Regions from separate parts of the Streptomyces sp. NPDC053079 genome, predicted to be linked through region 2. Evidence: riboswitches for the same ligand, from Rfam matches in the RefSeq annotation. Region 2 holds a riboswitch; the other holds the start of a gene.

Region 1 (8,851 bases), on a different contig from region 2:
CCCCCGCCTCACGGGACAGGACCAGGGCGCAGCCGTGGTCGGAGACGACCGGGACCTCCTTGGCGACAAGGTTCATGCCGTCGCGGATGGGGTTGACCAGGGCCACGTCCGCCAGCCGGTAGGCGGCCAGGGAGCGGGCGAAGTCGTCCTCCAGATGGAGGGCCACCGGCTCCCAGTCCTCCGTGCCGAACTCGGCGTTGATCTCGCGGGCCAGCCGCCCGACCTCCGCCATGTAGTCGCGGTAGACGGCGAGGTCCTGCCGCGAGGGGTAGGCGAAGGCGATGTGCACCACCCGGCCCTGCCACTGCGGATGGTCCTGCAGCAGCCGCCGGAACGCGTGCAGGCCGCGCACGATGTTCTTCGACAGCTCGGTGCGGTCCACGCGGACGATCGTCCGGCGGCCCGGACCGACGCGCTCCCGCAGCGCCGCCAGCCGCTCCTCGACGTCCGGCCGGTGCGCCCGCTCCCGCAGGAAGTCCGCGTCCGCGCCCAGTCCGTGCACGCCGAGCCGGGTCGTACGGCCCTCGAAGCGCACCGCCGTGACCACGCCGCCCTCGCGCACCGTCTCCGCCCCGAGCGTGCTCTCGCAGCACGCGGCGAACGCCTCGGCCCAGCGGCGGGTCAGGAACGCCGCCCGGTCGCCGCCCAGGACGCCGCGCAACACCTGCGCGGCCACGTCGTCCGGCAGCAGCCGGTAGTAGTCGGGCGGGGCCCAGGGGGTGTGCGAGAAGTGCCCGATCCGCAGGTCCGGGCGGCGGGCGCGCAGCAGCCCCGGGACCAGCGTCAGGTGGTAGTCCTGCACCAGCACGCAGGCGCCCTCCGCGGCCTCCTCGGCGATCGCGTCCGCGAAGGCGGCGTTGTACGCCTCGTACGCCGCCCACTGGGCGCGGAAGGCGGCGTCGAAGGAGGGCTCCAGCGGGGTCTGCCAGAGCATGTGGTGGAGGAACCACAGCACGGAGTTGGCCACGCCGTTGTACGCGGCGGCGAAGGTTTCCGGCGGGATGTCGAGCATCCGCACCTGATGTCCGCCGGTGTCGGCCGACGCCAGTCTTCGGCCCGCGCGCCCGGCCGCCTCGCGGTCGCCGGGGCCCAGCGCGGCGCACACCCACACCGCCGCCGCCCCCTTGGGGTCCCGCCCGATCTCGCTCAGCCCCGAGACCAGCCCGCCGCCGCCCCGCCCCGCCACGAGCGAGCCGTCCTCGCGCGGCTTGTACGAGACGGGCCCCCGGTTGGAGGCCACGACGATCGGCGCGGCGGCGATCGGTGCGTCCGGCGTGTGCTCAGCGACCATGACCGCAGCCTTGCCCTTGAGGGAACCGCTCAAACGTACGCTTACGCGGCGCGCCGTCGGGCGTACTCGGGTATTCCGGCCATCGGCGGCCGCTCCTCGGTGTCCACCGCGTACGTGCGCGGCACGAACCCTTCCGCCGTGCGCTCGAACTGGGTGAGCGCCGGACGCACCAGATGGCCGCGCGCCAGCCGCAGCTGCGCGGTGCGGTAGATCGCGGCGGCCATCCGGCCCAGGGCCCGCCCGTCCTGGTGACGGTGCACGCGCACGCCGACGTCCACCTGCGCCAGCGCGTCCAGGCCCACCGTGTGCAGCGCGTCCACCAGCAGCCCCAGCTCCACGCCGTAGCCCACCGGGAACGGCAGCTGCTCCAGCAGTGAGCGGCGGGCCGCGTACTCGCCGCCCAGCGGCTGGACGAAGCCCGCCAGCTGTGGCCAGTGCAGGTTCAGCAGCGGGCGCGCCACCAGCTCGGTGACCCGGCCGCCCTGGCCGGAGACCTCGCCCAGCGGACGGTCGTACATGCCCTTGACGAAGTGCACGTCCGGGTCGGTCAGCAGCGGGCCGACGATGCCGGAGACGAAGCCCGCGGAGAAGTCCTTGAGGTCGGCGTCGATGAAGCAGACGATGTCGCCGGTGGTCGCCAGCAGCGACCGCCACAGCACCTCGCCCTTGCCGGGCAGCGCGGGCAGCCGCGGCAGGACCTCGTCGCGGTGCACCACGCGCGCCCCGGCCGCCGCCGCGACCTCGCCCGTACGGTCCGTGGAGCCGGAGTCCAGCACCACCAGCTCGTCCACCAGGGGTACGGCCTCGGTCATCAGCTCCCGGCGGATCGTGGCCACGATGGCCCCGACCGTGGCCTCCTCGTTCAGCGCCGGCAGCACGACGCTGACCGTGGTGCCGGTGCCGCCCTTCGCGGCCAGAAGCTGGTCGAGCGGACGGTCTGCTGCGGACCAGGACCGCCGGGCCAGCCAGCGCTCCACCTCTTCCAGCACGTGAATTACTCCTCGTTCGTGACGCATCTCGCGGTGCGGACGGCCCTCTCGCGCGGCCATCCCTTCCGTTACAGTCTTGAACAACGCGGACGCCCGTCCTATGTCGGGGTCGTCGTGCGCACAAACGCCTGGGCCCCGCCCAGTGCCATACCGCTCATCCAGAGGGGCAGAGGGACACGGCCCGATGAAGCCCCGGCAACCCTCCAGCCGGTCTTGTCGTTCACTGCGGCGAGGCTCCCGGCGGGGAAGGTGCCAATTCCGTCTCACGACGAGGTTCGTCGTGGGGAAGATGAGGAGAAAGGGCCTCGCCTCCATGGCTGTGCAAGCCGTTGAAAGTCGTACCGTCGTACCCTCCTTCGGCCCCGCCGTCGCGCTCTCCTGCCGCGAGTGCGGCGAGCGCTTCGACCTCGGGCCGGTCTTCGCCTGCGCCGTCTGCTTCGGTCCGCTGGAGGTGGCGTACGAGCTCCCGGCCGGCGACCCGGAGGAGCTGCGCCGGCGCATCGAGGCCGGCCCCGCCAGCATCTGGCGGTACGCCCCGCTGCTGCCGGTCCCCGCCGATGTCGCCGGCAAACCGAACCTCAACCCCGGCTTCACCAAGCTCGTCAAGGCCGACAACCTCGCCCGCGAACTGGGCGTCACCGGCGGCCTGTACGTCAAGGACGACTCCGGCAACCCCACGCACTCCTTCAAGGACCGCGTCGTCGCCATCGCCGTCGAGGCCGCCCGCGCCTTCGGCTTCACCACCCTCTCCTGCTCCTCCACCGGCAACCTCGCCGGCGCGGTCGGCGCGGCGGCGGCCCGCGCGGGCCTGGAGTCCTGCGTGTTCATCCCGCACGACCTGGAGGCCGGCAAGGTCGTCATGGCCGCGGTCTACGGCGGCGACCTCGTCGGCATCGAGGGCACCTACGACGACGTCAACCGCTTCTGCTCCGAGCTCATCGGCGACCCGCTCGGGGAGGGCTGGGGCTTCGTCAACGTCAACCTCCGGCCGTACTACGGCGAGGGGTCGAAGACGCTCGCGTACGAGATCTGCGAACAACTGGGCTGGCGGCTGCCGGACCAGATCGTCGTGCCGATCGCCTCGGGCTCGCAGCTGACGAAGATCGACAAGGGGCTGAAGGAGCTCATCGCGCTCGGGCTGGTCGAGGACCGCCCGTACAAGATCTTCGGCGCCCAGGCGGAGGGCTGCTCGCCGGTGTCGCGGGCGTTCAAGGACGGCCACGACGTCGTCCGGCCGGTGAAGCCGGACACGATCGCGAAGTCCCTCGCGATCGGCAACCCCGCGGACGGGCCGTACGTGCTCGACATCGCGCGGCGGACGGGCGGCGCCGTCGAGGACGTGACGGACGCCGAGATCGTCGACGCGATCAGACTGCTGGCCCGGACGGAGGGCATCTTCGCGGAGACGGCCGGCGGGGTGACGGTGGGGGTGACCCGCAAGCTGATCGAGGCGGGTGTGCTCGATCCGGCGCTGACCACCGTCGTGCTCAACACGGGGGACGGGTTGAAGACGCTCGACGCCGTGGCGGCGGGGCCGACGGTGACGATCCGGCCGTCGCTGGACGCGTTCAGGGCCGCCCGCTCCTGAGCGGGGCTCCGCCCCGCACCCCGGTCCTCAATCGCCGGACGGGCTGAGTGTGTCCGGCCTCCACTCAAAGGTGATCCCATGAGCGTCAGCGTCCGTATCCCCACCATCCTTCGTACCTACACCTCCGGCCAGGCCGAGGTCAGCGCCGAGGGGGCCACCCTCGCCGAGGTCATCGCGTCCCTCGAGGCGAACCACCCCGGAATCGCCGCCCGGGTCCTCGACGAGAGCGGCAGGCTGCGCCGGTTCGTCAATGTGTACGTCAATGACGACGACGTGCGCTTCGAGGGCGGGCTCGAGGCCGCCACGCCCGACGGGGCGGGGGTCTCGATCATTCCGGCTGTGGCCGGCGGCTGAGCGGGCTAAATCATTGGCCTGAGCTTTTCGCAGCGTTCCTGAGCAATTCCCTGGAATCACCCCGCACGTTAAACGGACGGGGTGATTCCGTCTGTTGAAGCGCGATACAGTTGGGGCGTTCCCCCTCCGGTGTCACTGCCGAACGCATATGAGAACCCGTCAAGTTGTGCGCGTAACGTGTGCACGAATTGTCGGGTTGGTTGCGTTATGCCCGGCCCGACTTGCCCGGGAAGCGGTGGAAATCGGTGCTAATAAGCACTCGGCCACGCCCGGAATTCTCGTCCGACTGACCTGTTGCAGACGGCATCCGTGCAGATACATTCAGCCGCGGTCGACGCGTTCCGGCGCACACCCCCAACCTGTCTGGGGGTGAGGTCTGACCCGGGTCCGCGAGGTGCGGTCCTGCGCAAGGGCCAGTAATAGGGGAGTTAGGCATGGCTCAGGGCACCGTCAAGTGGTTCAACGCGGAGAAGGGGTACGGCTTCATCGCGGTCGACGGTGGTGCGGATGTTTTCGTCCACTACAGCGCGATTCAGATGGACGGCTACCGCACCCTCGAGGAGGGGCAGCGAGTCGAGTTCGAGATCTCGCAGGGCCAGAAGGGGCCTCAGGCGGACATGGTGAGGCTGGCCGCCGGCTGATCACGTCGCATCGACCACCGGCTCATAACGGCTCGCCGTCGAGGGGCCCGCACCTGTTCGAGGTGCGGGCCCCTCGCGTGTGCGCGGGCCGGGGAGTGGGCAGGGTTGCAGCCGGTGCGGCGATCCCGCCACCCAGGGTGGGATACCGGGCAGACCGCTTGCACTCGGGTGGGTCGAGTGCTAATCATTGGGCTTAGCACTCTCCGGGTGAGAGTGACAGATTTGGACCGTCGGTGAGGTCGGCGAGCCAAGCGGGGCAAGGAACCGCGGGGCACGCAGGCCGTCCGTCGCGGGCGCCAGCGCGGTCCGGAGCAATCCACCCCGTCCTGGGAGGACCACTTCACATGGCCAAGATCATCGCGTTCGACGAGGAGGCACGGCGCGGTCTCGAGCGCGGGATGAACCAGCTCGCCGACGCCGTCAAGGTCACCCTCGGCCCCAAGGGCCGGAACGTCGTCCTCGAGAAGAAGTGGGGCGCCCCCACGATCACCAACGATGGTGTGTCCATCGCCAAGGAGATCGAGCTCGAGGACCCGTACGAGAAGATCGGCGCCGAGCTGGTCAAGGAGGTCGCGAAGAAGACGGACGACGTCGCCGGTGACGGCACGACGACCGCGACCGTCCTCGCCCAGGCGCTGGTCCGTGAGGGTCTGCGCAACGTGGCCGCCGGTGCCAACCCGATGGCCCTGAAGCGTGGCATCGAGAAGGCCGTCGAGGCCGTCTCCGCCGCCCTGCTCGAGCAGGCCAAGGACGTGGAGACCAAGGAGCAGATCGCCTCCACCGCCTCCATCTCCGCCGCCGACACCCAGATCGGCGAGCTCATCGCCGAGGCGATGGACAAGGTCGGCAAGGAAGGCGTCATCACCGTCGAGGAGTCCCAGACCTTCGGTCTGGAGCTGGAGCTCACCGAGGGTATGCGCTTCGACAAGGGCTACATCTCGGCGTACTTCGCCACCGACATGGAGCGTATGGAGGCGTCGCTCGACGACCCGTACATCCTGATCGTCAACTCGAAGGTCGGCTCGGTCAAGGACCTGCTGCCGCTCCTCGAGAAGGTCATGCAGTCCGGCAAGCCGCTGCTGATCATCGCCGAGGACGTCGAGGGCGAGGCCCTGTCGACCCTGGTCGTCAACAAGATCCGCGGCACCTTCAAGTCCGTCGCGGTCAAGGCTCCGGGCTTCGGCGACCGTCGCAAGGCCATGCTGGGCGACATCGCCATCCTCACCGGTGGCACGGTCATCTCCGAGGAGGTCGGCCTCAAGCTGGAGAACGCCGGTCTCGACCTGCTCGGCCGCGCCCGCAAGGTCGTCATCACCAAGGACGAGACGACCATCGTCGACGGTGCCGGTGACAGCGACCAGGTCCAGGGCCGCGTCAACCAGATCCGCGCCGAGATCGAGAACAGCGACTCCGACTACGACCGCGAGAAGCTGCAGGAGCGCCTGGCGAAGCTGGCCGGCGGCGTGGCCGTCATCAAGGCCGGTGCCGCGACCGAGGTCGAGCTCAAGGAGCGCAAGCACCGCATCGAGGACGCCGTTCGCAACGCGAAGGCGGCCGTCGAGGAGGGCATCGTCGCCGGTGGTGGCGTGGCCCTGCTGCAGGCCTCCCAGGTCTTCGAGAAGCTCGAGCTCGAGGGCGACGAGGCGACCGGCGCCAACGCCGTGAAGCTGGCCCTGGAGGCCCCGCTCAAGCAGATCGCCGTCAACGGTGGTCTCGAGGGCGGCGTCGTCGTGGAGAAGGTCCGCAACCTCACCGTGGGTCACGGCCTCAACGCCGCGACCGGCGAGTACGTCGACATGATCGCCGAGGGCATCATCGACCCGGCGAAGGTCACCCGCTCCGCCCTGCAGAACGCCGCGTCCATCGCCGCGCTCTTCCTGACCACCGAGGCCGTCATCGCCGACAAGCCGGAGAAGGCCGCCGCGGCCGCTCCGGGCGGCATGCCCGGCGGTGAGATGGACTTCTGATCGACCTCTGACGGTTGATCGCCTGTCCTCATGGACACCGGGGCGGCACTCCCTCACGGGGGTGCCGCCCCGGTGGCGTTTTCCGGGACGCCGCCCGCGCCGGGCCTCTAGCGTGTGGTCGGCACACTTTCCGGAAGCGGAACGCGGGGGCGCGGGCATGCAGGCCGACAACGACATCAACGGTGGCGTCTTCTTCAACGTCGTCGCACAGGGCGGGAACGTCACCCTCGAACTGCCGAGGGAGATCACACCCGCCCTCACCGGCATGCCCGCCCCCTCCGCCACCTTCACCGGCCGCGACGCCGACCTGAAGCCCCTCGTCGAGGCGCTGCGCCCCGGCTCCGCCGGCGAGCGCGCACCCCGCGTCTGCGCCGTGGCCGGACTGCCCGGCGTGGGCAAGACCGAGCTCGTCCTGCAGGCCGCCTGGTACGCGCTGGACCAGGAGGGATGGTTCCCCGGCGGCGCGCTGTTCATCGACCTCTTCGGCTACGACAACGAGCGCCGCTTCACCCCCGAACGCGCCCTCGGCTCGCTGCTGCGCGCCCTCGGCATACCCGACGAACACGTCCCCGCCGATCTGCAGGACCGCGCGCGGCTGTACCGCTCGGTGCTGTCCGCCTACGCCGACCAGGGGCGCCGCATCCTCGTCGTCGTGGACAACGCCCATGCCACCGAGCAGGCGAAGCCGCTGCTCTCCGCCGATCCGCGCGTCCCGGTCCTCGTCACCTCCCGGCACACCCTGACCGGGCTCGGCGCCCGGCTGCGCGATCTGTCCGAGCTGGACGAGGAGTCCGCGGTCGAGCTGCTGCGCAGCGCGCTGCGCGAGGCCCGGGGGGAGGACGACACGCGGGTCGACGACGACCCCGGGACCGCCGCCGCCCTCGCCGGGCTGTGCGGTTACCTCCCGCTGGCGCTGTGCGTCGTGGCCGCGCTGCTCGCCGAGCTGGAGAGCCGGCCGCTGTCCTCGCTGGCCGGTGCGCTCAAGGACAACCGGCGGCGGCTGGAACGGCTCGCCTGCGAGGACGTCGCCGTGCGGGCCGTCTTCGGCCTCTCGTACGAGCACTTGGGCGCCGAACAGGCCCGGCTCTTCCGGCTGCTGTCGCTCAACCCCGGCCCCGACCTCTCCACCGAGGCGGCGGCCCGGCTCGCCGACGCCGACCCGTACGCCGCCGAGGAACTCCTCCAGGCGCTGGCCCGTGGCCATCTGATCGAGCAGGGTGTCGCGTACGGGCGCTGGCGCATGCACGACCTGATGCGGCTGTACGCCGCCGAGCAGGGCGAGGCGCGGGGCGGTGAGGACGCCCCTACCCAGGCCCTCGAACGGCTCTTCCAGTACTACGCGAGGACCACCGGCGCCGCCGCCGGCCGCCTGGCCCACGCGGCGGGCCCGGACCGGGCCGGCCCGGAACCCGGCTTCGCCACCCGGGAACAGGCCGTGGCCTGGCTCGACGACGAACGCGCCAACCTCGTCGCGGCCGCGGTGGCGGCACCCGGCCTCGGCGCGCGCAAACTGTCACTGATCCTCTTCGAGACGCTCAGCGGCTACTTCTCCCTGCGGCGGCACTTCGACGACTGGCTTCTCATCGGCGTCACGGCCATGCGGGTGGCCCTGGACCTCGACTGGCCGCTGGCCCAGGCGGAAGTGACGCAGAACCTGAGCGTCCCGATGCGCCACCTGAGGCGGTTCGACCAGGCGGCCGACATGCTGGAGGCGGCGAGGGCCGTCTACCGGAAGATCGGTGACCGGAGCGGCGAGGGCGGCGCCCTGAGCAACCTCGGCCTGGTGCTGTGGGAGACGCGCCGCTTCGACGAGGCGATCCCCCTCCTGGAGGAGGCGATCGCCATCCACCGGGAGACCGGGGACCGCCACAGCGAAGGCGTCGCCCTCACCAACCTCGGCCTGGTCCTCCAGAGCCTGCGCCGGTTCGCCGAGGCCGTCGAGGTGTACCGCGAGGACGTCGCGATATGCGGGGAGATCGGGGACCGGCGGGGCGAGGCACAGGCCCTCAACAACCTCGGCA
Region 2 (8,851 bases):
GTGCCACAACTTCACGGGCAAGGGCGGCGCCCTCTCGAACGGCAAGTACGCCCCGAGCCTCGAGGGCGTCGACCCGAAGCACATCTACGAGGCCATGCAGACCGGCCCGCAGAACATGCCTTCCTTCCCCGACACCACGATGTCGGAGAAGAACAAGAAGGACATCATCGCGTACCTCGACACGGTCAACAGCGACAAGACCAAGAGCCCGGGCGGCCTCGAACTGGGCGGCCTCGGCCCGGTCAGTGAGGGTCTGTTCGCGTGGATCTTCGGTCTGGGTGCGCTGATCGCAGTCGCCATCTGGGTCGCGGCCCACACCGCTAAGGCCAAGAAGTCATGAGTAGCCAAGACATTCCAGAAGAGACCCTGCCGAGCACGCAGGGCCACGCGCACGAAGGTGCCGTAGCCACCGCCGGCGACCCGTTCGCGGACCCGGGGCTGCCGCCCCACGAGCCGCGCATGCAGGACATCGACGAGCGGGCCGCCAAGCGCTCCGAGCGCGTGGTCGCGTTCCTGTTCATGCTGTCGATGCTGGCCACGGTCGGCTTCATCGCCGCCTATGTGACCCTGCCGGTCGACAAGAACATCTACGTGTTCCCGATCGGCCACATCAGCGCGCTGAACTTCTCGCTGGGGCTCACCCTCGGCGTGGCGCTGTTCTGCATCGGCGCGGGTGCGGTCCACTGGGCCCGCACCCTGATGTCCGACGTCGAGGTCGCCGACGAGCGCCACCCGATCGAGGCACCCGCCGAGGTCAAGGCCAAGGTCATGGCCGACTTCAAGCTGGGTGCCGAGGAGTCGGGCTTCGGCCGTCGCAAGCTGATCCGCAACACCATGTTCGGCGCGCTGGCCCTGGTGCCGCTCTCCGGCGTGGTGCTGCTGCGTGACCTCGGTCCGCTGCCGGGCACCAAGCTCCGCAAGACCGCCTGGTCCGAGGGCAAGATGCTCATCAACCAGAACACGCTGCAGCCGCTGCGTCCCGAGGACATCCAGGTCGGCTCCCTCACCTTCGCCATGCCCGAGGGCATGAAGGAGGAGGACCACGACTTCCAGCAGGAGATCGCCAAGGCCGCCCTGATGATCGTCCGGCTCCGTCCGGAGAACATCAAGGACAAGCGCGAGCTCGACTGGTCGGCCGACGGCATCGTCGCGTTCTCCAAGATCTGCACCCACGTCGGCTGCCCGATCAGCCTCTACGAGCAGCAGACGCACCACGTGCTGTGCCCGTGCCACCAGTCCACCTTCGACCTCGCCGACGGCGGTCGCGTGATCTTCGGCCCGGCCGGCCACGCCCTTCCGCAGCTGCGGATCAAGGTCAATGACAAGGGCTACCTTGAGGCCATGGGCGACTTCGCCGAGCCCGTCGGTCCTGCCTACTGGGAGCGCGGATGAGCAACAACGACAATCGCCGCAAGGCGCCCGCCGGCGAGCGGGTCGCCGACTGGGCCGACGGCCGGCTGGGCATCTACAGCCTGGCCAAGTCCAACATGCGGAAGATCTTCCCGGACCACTGGTCCTTCATGCTGGGCGAGGTCTGCCTCTACAGCTTCATCATCATCATCCTCACGGGTGTGTATCTGACGCTGTTCTTCCACCCCAGCATGAACGAGGTCGTCTACCACGGCTCGTACGTCCCCATGCAGGGCATGCGGATGTCCGAGGCGTTCAAGTCGACGGTCGACATCAGCTTCGACGTCCGCGGTGGTCTGCTCATCCGGCAGATCCACCACTGGGCGGCGCTGATCTTCGTCGCGGCCATGCTCGTGCACATGATGCGCGTGTTCTTCACCGGCGCGTTCCGCAAGCCGCGTGAGGTCAACTGGCTGTTCGGCTTCCTGCTGCTGGTCCTCGGCATGTTCACCGGTTTCACCGGTTACTCCCTGCCGGACGACCTGCTCTCGGGCACCGGTGTCCGCTTCATGGAGGGCGCGATCCTGTCCGTGCCGATCGTCGGCACGTACATCTCGATGTTCCTCTTCGGCGGCGAGTTCCCCGGCTCGGACTTCGTGCCGCGGTTCTTCTCGATCCACGTCCTGCTGCTGCCGGGCATCATGCTCGGCCTGCTGGTGGCGCACCTGATCCTGGTCTTCTACCACAAGCACACGCAGTTCCCCGGCCCCGGCCGGACGAACAAGAACGTGGTCGGCATGCCGCTGCTGCCGGTCTACATGGCCAAGGCCGGAGGCTTCTTCTTCCTGGTCTTCGGTGTGATCGCGGCCATCGCCGCCATCGCGACGATCAACCCGATCTGGGCCATGGGCCCGTACCGCCCGGACCAGGTGTCCACCGGTGCGCAGCCCGACTGGTACATGGGCTTCTCCGAGGGCCTCATCCGAGTGATGCCGGGCTGGGAGATCAACTTCGCGGGTCACACGCTCGTCCTGGGCGTGTTCATCCCGCTGGTCATCTTCCCGCTGGTCCTGGCGGCCATCGCGGTCTACCCGTTCATCGAGTCCTGGGTCACCGGCGACAAGCGTGAGCACCACCTGCTGGACCGCCCGCGCAACGCCCCGACCCGCACCGCCTTCGGTGTGGCCTGGCTGACCTGGTACCTGGTGCTGCTGGTCGGTGGTGGAAACGACCTGTGGGCGACCCACTTCAACCTGTCGATCAACGCCATCACCTGGTTCGTCCGGATCGCGTTCTTCGTCGGCCCGGTCATCGCCTTCGTCGTCACGCGCCGGATCTGCATGGGTCTGCAGCGTCGCGACAAGGAGAAGGTGCTGCACGGCCGCGAGTCCGGCATCATCAAGCGCCTGCCGCACGGTGAGTTCGTGGAGGTCCACGAGCCGCTCTCGCAGGAGCAGCTGCACACCCTCACCGCGCACGAGCAGCCCCGGCCGCTCGAGCTCGAGCCCGAGGTGGACGAGAACGGTGTCGCCCGCAAGGCCGGCGCGACGCAGAAGCTGCGGGTCAAGCTCTCGAAGGGCTTCTACGGCGAGGGGACGCACATCCCCAAGGCCACCGCGGAGGAGTACCAGGAGATCACCAGCGGCCACGGCCACCACTGATCCCCGCCTGCTGATCACAGTGAACTGATCGCCACAGCGAGAGCCCCGTCCATCGCATGGACGGGGCTCTTCGCCGTCCCCGGTCGTGGATAGGCTGGACCCGGGCCCCCAATCGGGCCCTGCGGACACGAGAGACCACCAGGAGTGTGGACCATGAACGTTGCGACCCCGGCAGGCGGCGAGCGCTCGGTGGCCCCCTCCTGGCCCCGCGTACTGGACGCCCTGCTCAGCGACGTCGACCTCAGCTCGGACGACACCGCCTGGGCCATGGACCGGATCATGCGCGGCGAGGCGACGAACGCGCAGATCGCGGGCTTCGTGGTGGCCCTGCGGGCCAAGGGCGAGACGGTGGCCGAGATCTCCGGCCTGGTGCGCGCGATGTACGCGCACGCCAATCTGATCGAGGTGCCCGGCCCGAGCGTGGACATCGTGGGCACCGGCGGCGACGGCGCCAAGACCGTCAACATCTCCACCATGTCCTCGATCGTCGTCGCCGGCACCGGTGCGAAGGTCGTCAAGCACGGCAACCGCGCGGCGTCCTCCGCCAGCGGCGCCTCCGACGTGCTGGAGAAGCTCGGGGTCAATCTGGACCTCACCCCGCGCCGGGTGGTGGAGGTGGCCCAGGAGGCGGGCATCACCTTCTGCTTCGCCGTGAAGTTCCACCCCGCGCTGCGGCACGTGGCGGCCGCCCGCCGCGAGCTGGGCATCCGTACGACCTTCAATGTGCTGGGTCCGCTGACCAACCCGGCCCGGGTGCGTGCCCAGGCCACCGGCGTGGCCGACGCCCGGATGGCGCCGATCCTGGCCGGCGTGCTGGCCGAGCGCGGCTCCTCGGCGCTGGTCTTCCGCGGTGACGACGGGCTGGACGAGCTGACGACCACGGCGACCTCGCGGGTGTGGATCGTGCGGGACGGCACGGTGCGGGAGGAGCCCTTCGACCCGCGGGACGTGGGGATCGAACTGGTGCCGGTGGAGGCTCTGCGCGGCGCCGACGCCTCGTACAACGCGGACGTGGCGCGGCGGCTGCTGGCGGGCGAGCAGGGACCGGTGCGGGACGCGGTCCTGCTGAACGCGGCCGCGGCGCTGGTGGCGTTGGAGCCGGCGGACGCCCCGCTCGCGGAGCAGATCCGGGCGGCGATGGAGCGGGCCGCGGAGGCCATCGACTCCGGCGCGGCGCGGCGGGCGCTCGAGCGGTGGGTGGCGGCCAGCAACGCCTGACGTCTCGCCCCGCGGGACGACGGTTCCGCGGGGCGAGATGTTTGTGCCATACTCCTGGCCAGGTCACGAGCGACAGCGATACGGCCCCGGCTTGCTGTCCGGCAACCCTCCTTCCGTGGCGGGGTGCCCCGGGTGATGACCAGGCCGCAGGCAGCGACGTCTGCGGCAAGCGCGGATCCCTCGCCAGGGATCCTGGTTGTCGAGGGAGATCCTTCCGTGATGCAGCGAATGCGCTAGGGCCTACGGCCCGTTTCCGGTAATTCCGCGCGCCCCTGTCCGGGCGCGCGCATCCATCCATCGCCCTTGCCGGGAGAATTCGCCATGTCCGCATGCGCTGTTGACGCTGTTTCCACCACCGCACCGCTGCCCGTCCTCGGCCGCGACGTCCGCGTGCCGCTCGTCACCGGGGGCGAGGTGACGTACGCGGCCCTCGACTACGCCGCCAGCGCCCCCGCGCTGCAGCGGGTCTGGGACGACGTCGCCGCGTACGCGCCGTACTACGGCAGCGTGCACCGGGGCGCGGGTTACCTCTCGCAGCTGTCCACCGACCTCTTCGAGAACAGCCGGGCGGCGGTCGCCGACTTCCTCGGCTGCCGCGCCGACGACCAGGTCGTCTTCACCCGGTCCACCACCGACTCGCTCAACCTCCTCGCCGCCGTACTGCCCGCCGGCTGCCGGGTGTTCGTCTTCGAGACCGAGCACCACGCCGCCCTGCTGCCCTGGAACGAAGCGGACGTCACCTACCTCGACGCCCCGCGTTCCCCGCGGGAGGCCGTCGAGGCGCTGGAGCGGGCGCTGGCCGACCGCGACCCCTACGGTCCCGCCCTGGTCTGTGTGACCGGGGCGTCCAATGTGACGGGCGAGGTGTGGCCCGTGCGGGAGCTGGCCGCGGCCGCCCATGCGCACGGGGCGCGCATCGTGCTGGACGCCGCGCAGCTGGCCCCTCACCACCCCGTGGACATCGCCGAGTTGGACGTCGACTGGGTCGCCTTCTCCGGTCACAAGCTCTACGCGCCGTTCGGCTCGGGCGTCCTGGCCGGGCGCGCCGACTGGCTGCGGGGCGCCGAGCCGTACCTGGCGGGCGGCGGGGCGAGCCGCGCGGTGGCCCGCCGGGCGGACGGCGGTGTGGACGTGGAGTGGCACGACAGCGCCGCCCGGCACGAGGCCGGTTCGCCCAACGTCATCGGCGTCTACGCCGTCGCCGCCGCCTGCAGGGCGCTGACCGAGGCGGGCTTCGACCGGCTGGTGGCGCGCGAGCGGCACCTGGTCGACCGGGTGCGGGCGGGCCTGGCCGCGGTGCCCGGGGTTCGGGTGCTGTCGCTGTTCGGCGAGGACGCCCCGCGCGTGGGCGTCATCTCCTTCGTCGTGGACGGCTGGAACAGCTCGCACTTCGCTGCCGCGCTGTCGGCCGAGTACGGCATCGGGGTCCGCGACGGACTGTTCTGCGCCCATCCGCTGGTGCGGACGCTGCTGGGCGGCGAGCCGGACGCCCCGGGGGAGTGCGGCGCCCCCGACGAGGGGCAGTCGCTCAACGCCATCCGGGTCAGCTTCGGCGCCGGCACCCCCGACGAGCACGTCGAGCGGTTCGTCCGGGCCGTGGGGGAGCTGGTGGCCAACGGCGCGCGCTGGATCTACCGCACCGAAGGCGGCCGTTGCGTGCCGGACGTGGCCGCCTAGTGCCCCGCGCCCCTCGCGGGGCGCTGTGGTCAGTTGTCCAGGCCGATGGCGAAGGCCGCTTCCAGGTCGTGCTGCGAGTACGTGCGGAAGGCGATGTGCGTCTCCGTGGAGGCCACGCCCGGCACCTTGCTGATCCGGCCCGGGATGACGTCCGCGAGGTCGTCGTGCCGGGCCACCCGCACCATCGCGATCAGATCGTGCGCCCCGGTGACGGAGTAGACCTCGCTGACGCCCTCGAGCGCGGCGATCTTCTCGGCGATCTCGGGGATCCGGTCCACGTCGGTCTTGATGAGCACGATCGAAGTGATCACGTCGGCTTGTCTCCTTCGGTGGACCTGGCTGCGTTCTTCACTCTAGCCGCAGCCGTGCGGTGGACCCAGGCGAAGCCGAAGCCGAGCGAGAAGCCCAGGACATGGGCCAGATAGGCGATCCCCGGCCGTCCGGCCTCCGTGCCCGTCGCCAGCCACTGCAGAACGAACCAGAACAGTAGTACGGCCCAGGCCGGAAAGCGCAGCGGCAGGAAGAAGAGGAAGGGGAAGAGGCTGGTGACGCGCGCCCTGGGGAAGAGATAGAGGAACGCCCCCAGCACGCCGGAGATGGCGCCGGACGCTCCCACGAGGGTGCGCTCGGACTGGGCGTGCACGACCGCGTAGCCGAGCAGCGCCAGGTAGCCGGTGAGGAGGTAGCAGCAGGCGAAGGCGGAGCGGCCCATGCGTGCCTCGGTCATGGCGCCGAAGACGTAGAGGAAGAGCATGTTGCCGAGCAGATGCAGCCAGTTGCCGTGGACGAAGAGCGCCGTGAGCGGGGTGCACAGACCCAGCAGGGGGCCGTGCCACAGCTCGTGCGGTACGACGCCCCAGCGCTCGAAGTAGGCGGTCTGGGCGGACAGCAGCGCGGGGCCGGTGCCGTAGGAGGCGTTCAGGCCCGAGGCGGGGCCGGCGAGGAAGGCCGCGCAGCAGCCGCCCAGGAGCGTCCAGGTCACCCAGGGGATGCCGCCCCGGCCCGGGCGCCATGCCGTTCTGATCATGACCAGATCATGGCGTACCGGGCGTAACCAGCACAGAGTGCCTCGCCGGTCCGCCCGCTCGGGCCCGTGCCCCCGCGCTCGGCGACCACCAGGCCGTAGGGTTACGAAAAGCACTCCACCGACCGTATGCACCGCGAACGAGGATGGACGACACCATGGGCGTTCCCCGGCCGACAGCCGACACCCGGTGGCGCTGCACGCTGTGCGGCAATCTCACCCGGTTCGACGTCACGCGTACGACGAAGGCCGTCGACTACGTGCACCTCGATCTCGCGGGGGAGTCGAAGGTGGAGGAGCGCGAGGTCGTCAGTGAGACGATCGAGTCCGTGCGGTGCCGTTGGTGCAACGTGGTCGACCAGATCGAGCTGGTGGACCGGCCGGGCGCGAGTGCCTGAAGAACGGGAGCGATGAACGGTGGTGGAGCACACTGACGGCGTGGAGGCGGCCGGTGATGCCGGCGGGGCCGACGACGGCGTCACCGAGGTGCTCGACCGTCCCCTGCCCGAGGGGATCAGGCGGCGCGTCATCGGGCTCGTCGCCGAGGCGTTCGGCGGCCTGACGGTCACCGAACTTCCGCCCCAGTTGCGGCAGTACGCCCGGTTCACCCCCACCCGGCGGGCCAAGTTCGCCGGGAACGCCATGGCGGCGGCCGTCGAGAGCGACGCCGTGTTCCGCCAGCGCATCTCCGCGCGGCTGCGCGAGACGGGCTCCGAGCTGGCGGAGGCGCTCGACGCCGGTTCCCCGCCGGCGGCGGCCGACCCGGAGGACGTGGCGGCCATGGCCTTCGTGCTGCGCCCGCCGGGCTGGGTCAAGCTGGTCACCGCGGCCGGCGAGGAGGCCCAGCGGGCGAGCGCCGAGCGGGCCGGCGAGGAGGCCCAGCGCGAACTGCGCCGGCTGCGCGAGGAGCTGGCGGCCGCGCGGGCCGAGGCGCGGGCGGAGAACGAGCGCGTGCGGGCCGAGCTGGAGACCGCGCGCAGGGAGGCCGAGTCGCACCAGCGCAAGCTGCGCAGCGCCGTCAGCGACGTGCGGCGCGGCGAGGCGGCGCTGCGCAAGGCGCAGACGGAGCTGGAGTCGGTGCGTTCGGAGGCCGCGGCCGAGAAGGCGGCGGCCCTGGCCGAGACGCGGCGCGTCAAGGCGCGGCTGGCGGAGGCCGAGGCCGGCCTGGAGGCGAGCCGCCGGGCGGCCCGCGAGGGGCGCAGCGTGGAGGACATGCGGCTGCGGCTGCTGCTGGACACGGTGCTGGACGCGGCGCAGGGGCTGCGGCGCGAGCTGGCGCTGCCGCCCGCCTCCGTTCACCCGGCGGACACGGTCGAGGCCGTCCAGCCGGGCACGATGACGCCCAAGGACATCGCCACGCGGGCCCTGTCGGAGACCGATCCGGCCCTGCTGGACCAGCTGTTGGCGCTGCCTCAGGCGCATCTGGTGGTCGACGGCTACAACGTCACCAAGACCGGCTATCCGACGATGCCGCTGGACAAGCAGCGGCTGCGGCTGCTGGGCGGGCTGGCGATGCTGGCCGCGCAGACCGGCGCCGAGGTGACCTGTGTCTTCGACGGGGCCGAGCTCGCGGCGCCGGTGCTGCTGGCGCCGCCGCGCGGGGTGCGGGTGCTGTTCAGCAAGCCCGGGGTGACGGCGGACGAGCTGATCCGCCAGCTCGTGCGCGCCGAGCCGCCGGGCCGTCCGGTCGTGGTGGTCTCCACCGACCGCGAGGTCGCGGACGGGGTCGCCAAGGCGGGGGCGCGGCCGGTCGCATCGGCGTTGCTGCTCAAGCGACTTGCTCGTACATGAGCGATACGTCCGCTTAAGTCTGTGTGACCTGAGGGGCCGCCTTGGTAAAGGTTGGACTGACGGTGCAGATTTTTCGCACGAGAATTTGAATGGATCACATTCCGCTCACTAGGGTCGGGCCTCGAACCTC

Evidence for each region. A riboswitch is a leader RNA that binds a small molecule or an ion and turns the genes downstream of it on or off. The one in region 2 is predicted to bind S-adenosylmethionine.
Region 1: another riboswitch for S-adenosylmethionine. It lies ahead of thrC (threonine synthase); the one in region 2 lies ahead of ACIGXW_RS01455 (aminotransferase class V-fold PLP-dependent enzyme).

The regions. Positions count from the first base shown of each region.
Region 1 is NZ_JBITZJ010000002.1:136,389-145,239, forward strand. It holds gene ACIGXW_RS07860 (trehalose-6-phosphate synthase) at 1-1,291, opposite strand, end outside; gene ACIGXW_RS07865 (glucosyl-3-phosphoglycerate synthase) at 1,333-2,280, opposite strand; SAM riboswitch class I at 2,432-2,576, shown strand; gene thrC (threonine synthase) at 2,594-3,868, shown strand; gene ACIGXW_RS07875 (MoaD/ThiS family protein) at 3,947-4,222, shown strand; gene ACIGXW_RS07880 (cold-shock protein) at 4,657-4,863, shown strand; gene groL (chaperonin GroEL) at 5,208-6,830, shown strand; gene ACIGXW_RS07890 (ATP-binding protein) at 6,988-8,851, shown strand, end outside.
Region 2 is NZ_JBITZJ010000001.1:320,872-329,722, reverse strand. It holds gene ACIGXW_RS01475 (c-type cytochrome) at 1-340, shown strand, start outside; gene ACIGXW_RS01470 (Rieske 2Fe-2S domain-containing protein) at 337-1,392, shown strand; gene ACIGXW_RS01465 (cytochrome bc complex cytochrome b subunit) at 1,389-3,011, shown strand; gene trpD (anthranilate phosphoribosyltransferase) at 3,165-4,229, shown strand; SAM riboswitch class IV at 4,291-4,407, shown strand; gene ACIGXW_RS01455 (aminotransferase class V-fold PLP-dependent enzyme) at 4,551-5,906, shown strand; gene ACIGXW_RS01450 (Lrp/AsnC ligand binding domain-containing protein) at 5,936-6,217, opposite strand; gene ACIGXW_RS01445 (rhomboid family intramembrane serine protease) at 6,214-6,933, opposite strand; gene ACIGXW_RS01440 (hypothetical protein) at 7,089-7,328, shown strand; gene ACIGXW_RS01435 (NYN domain-containing protein) at 7,369-8,721, shown strand.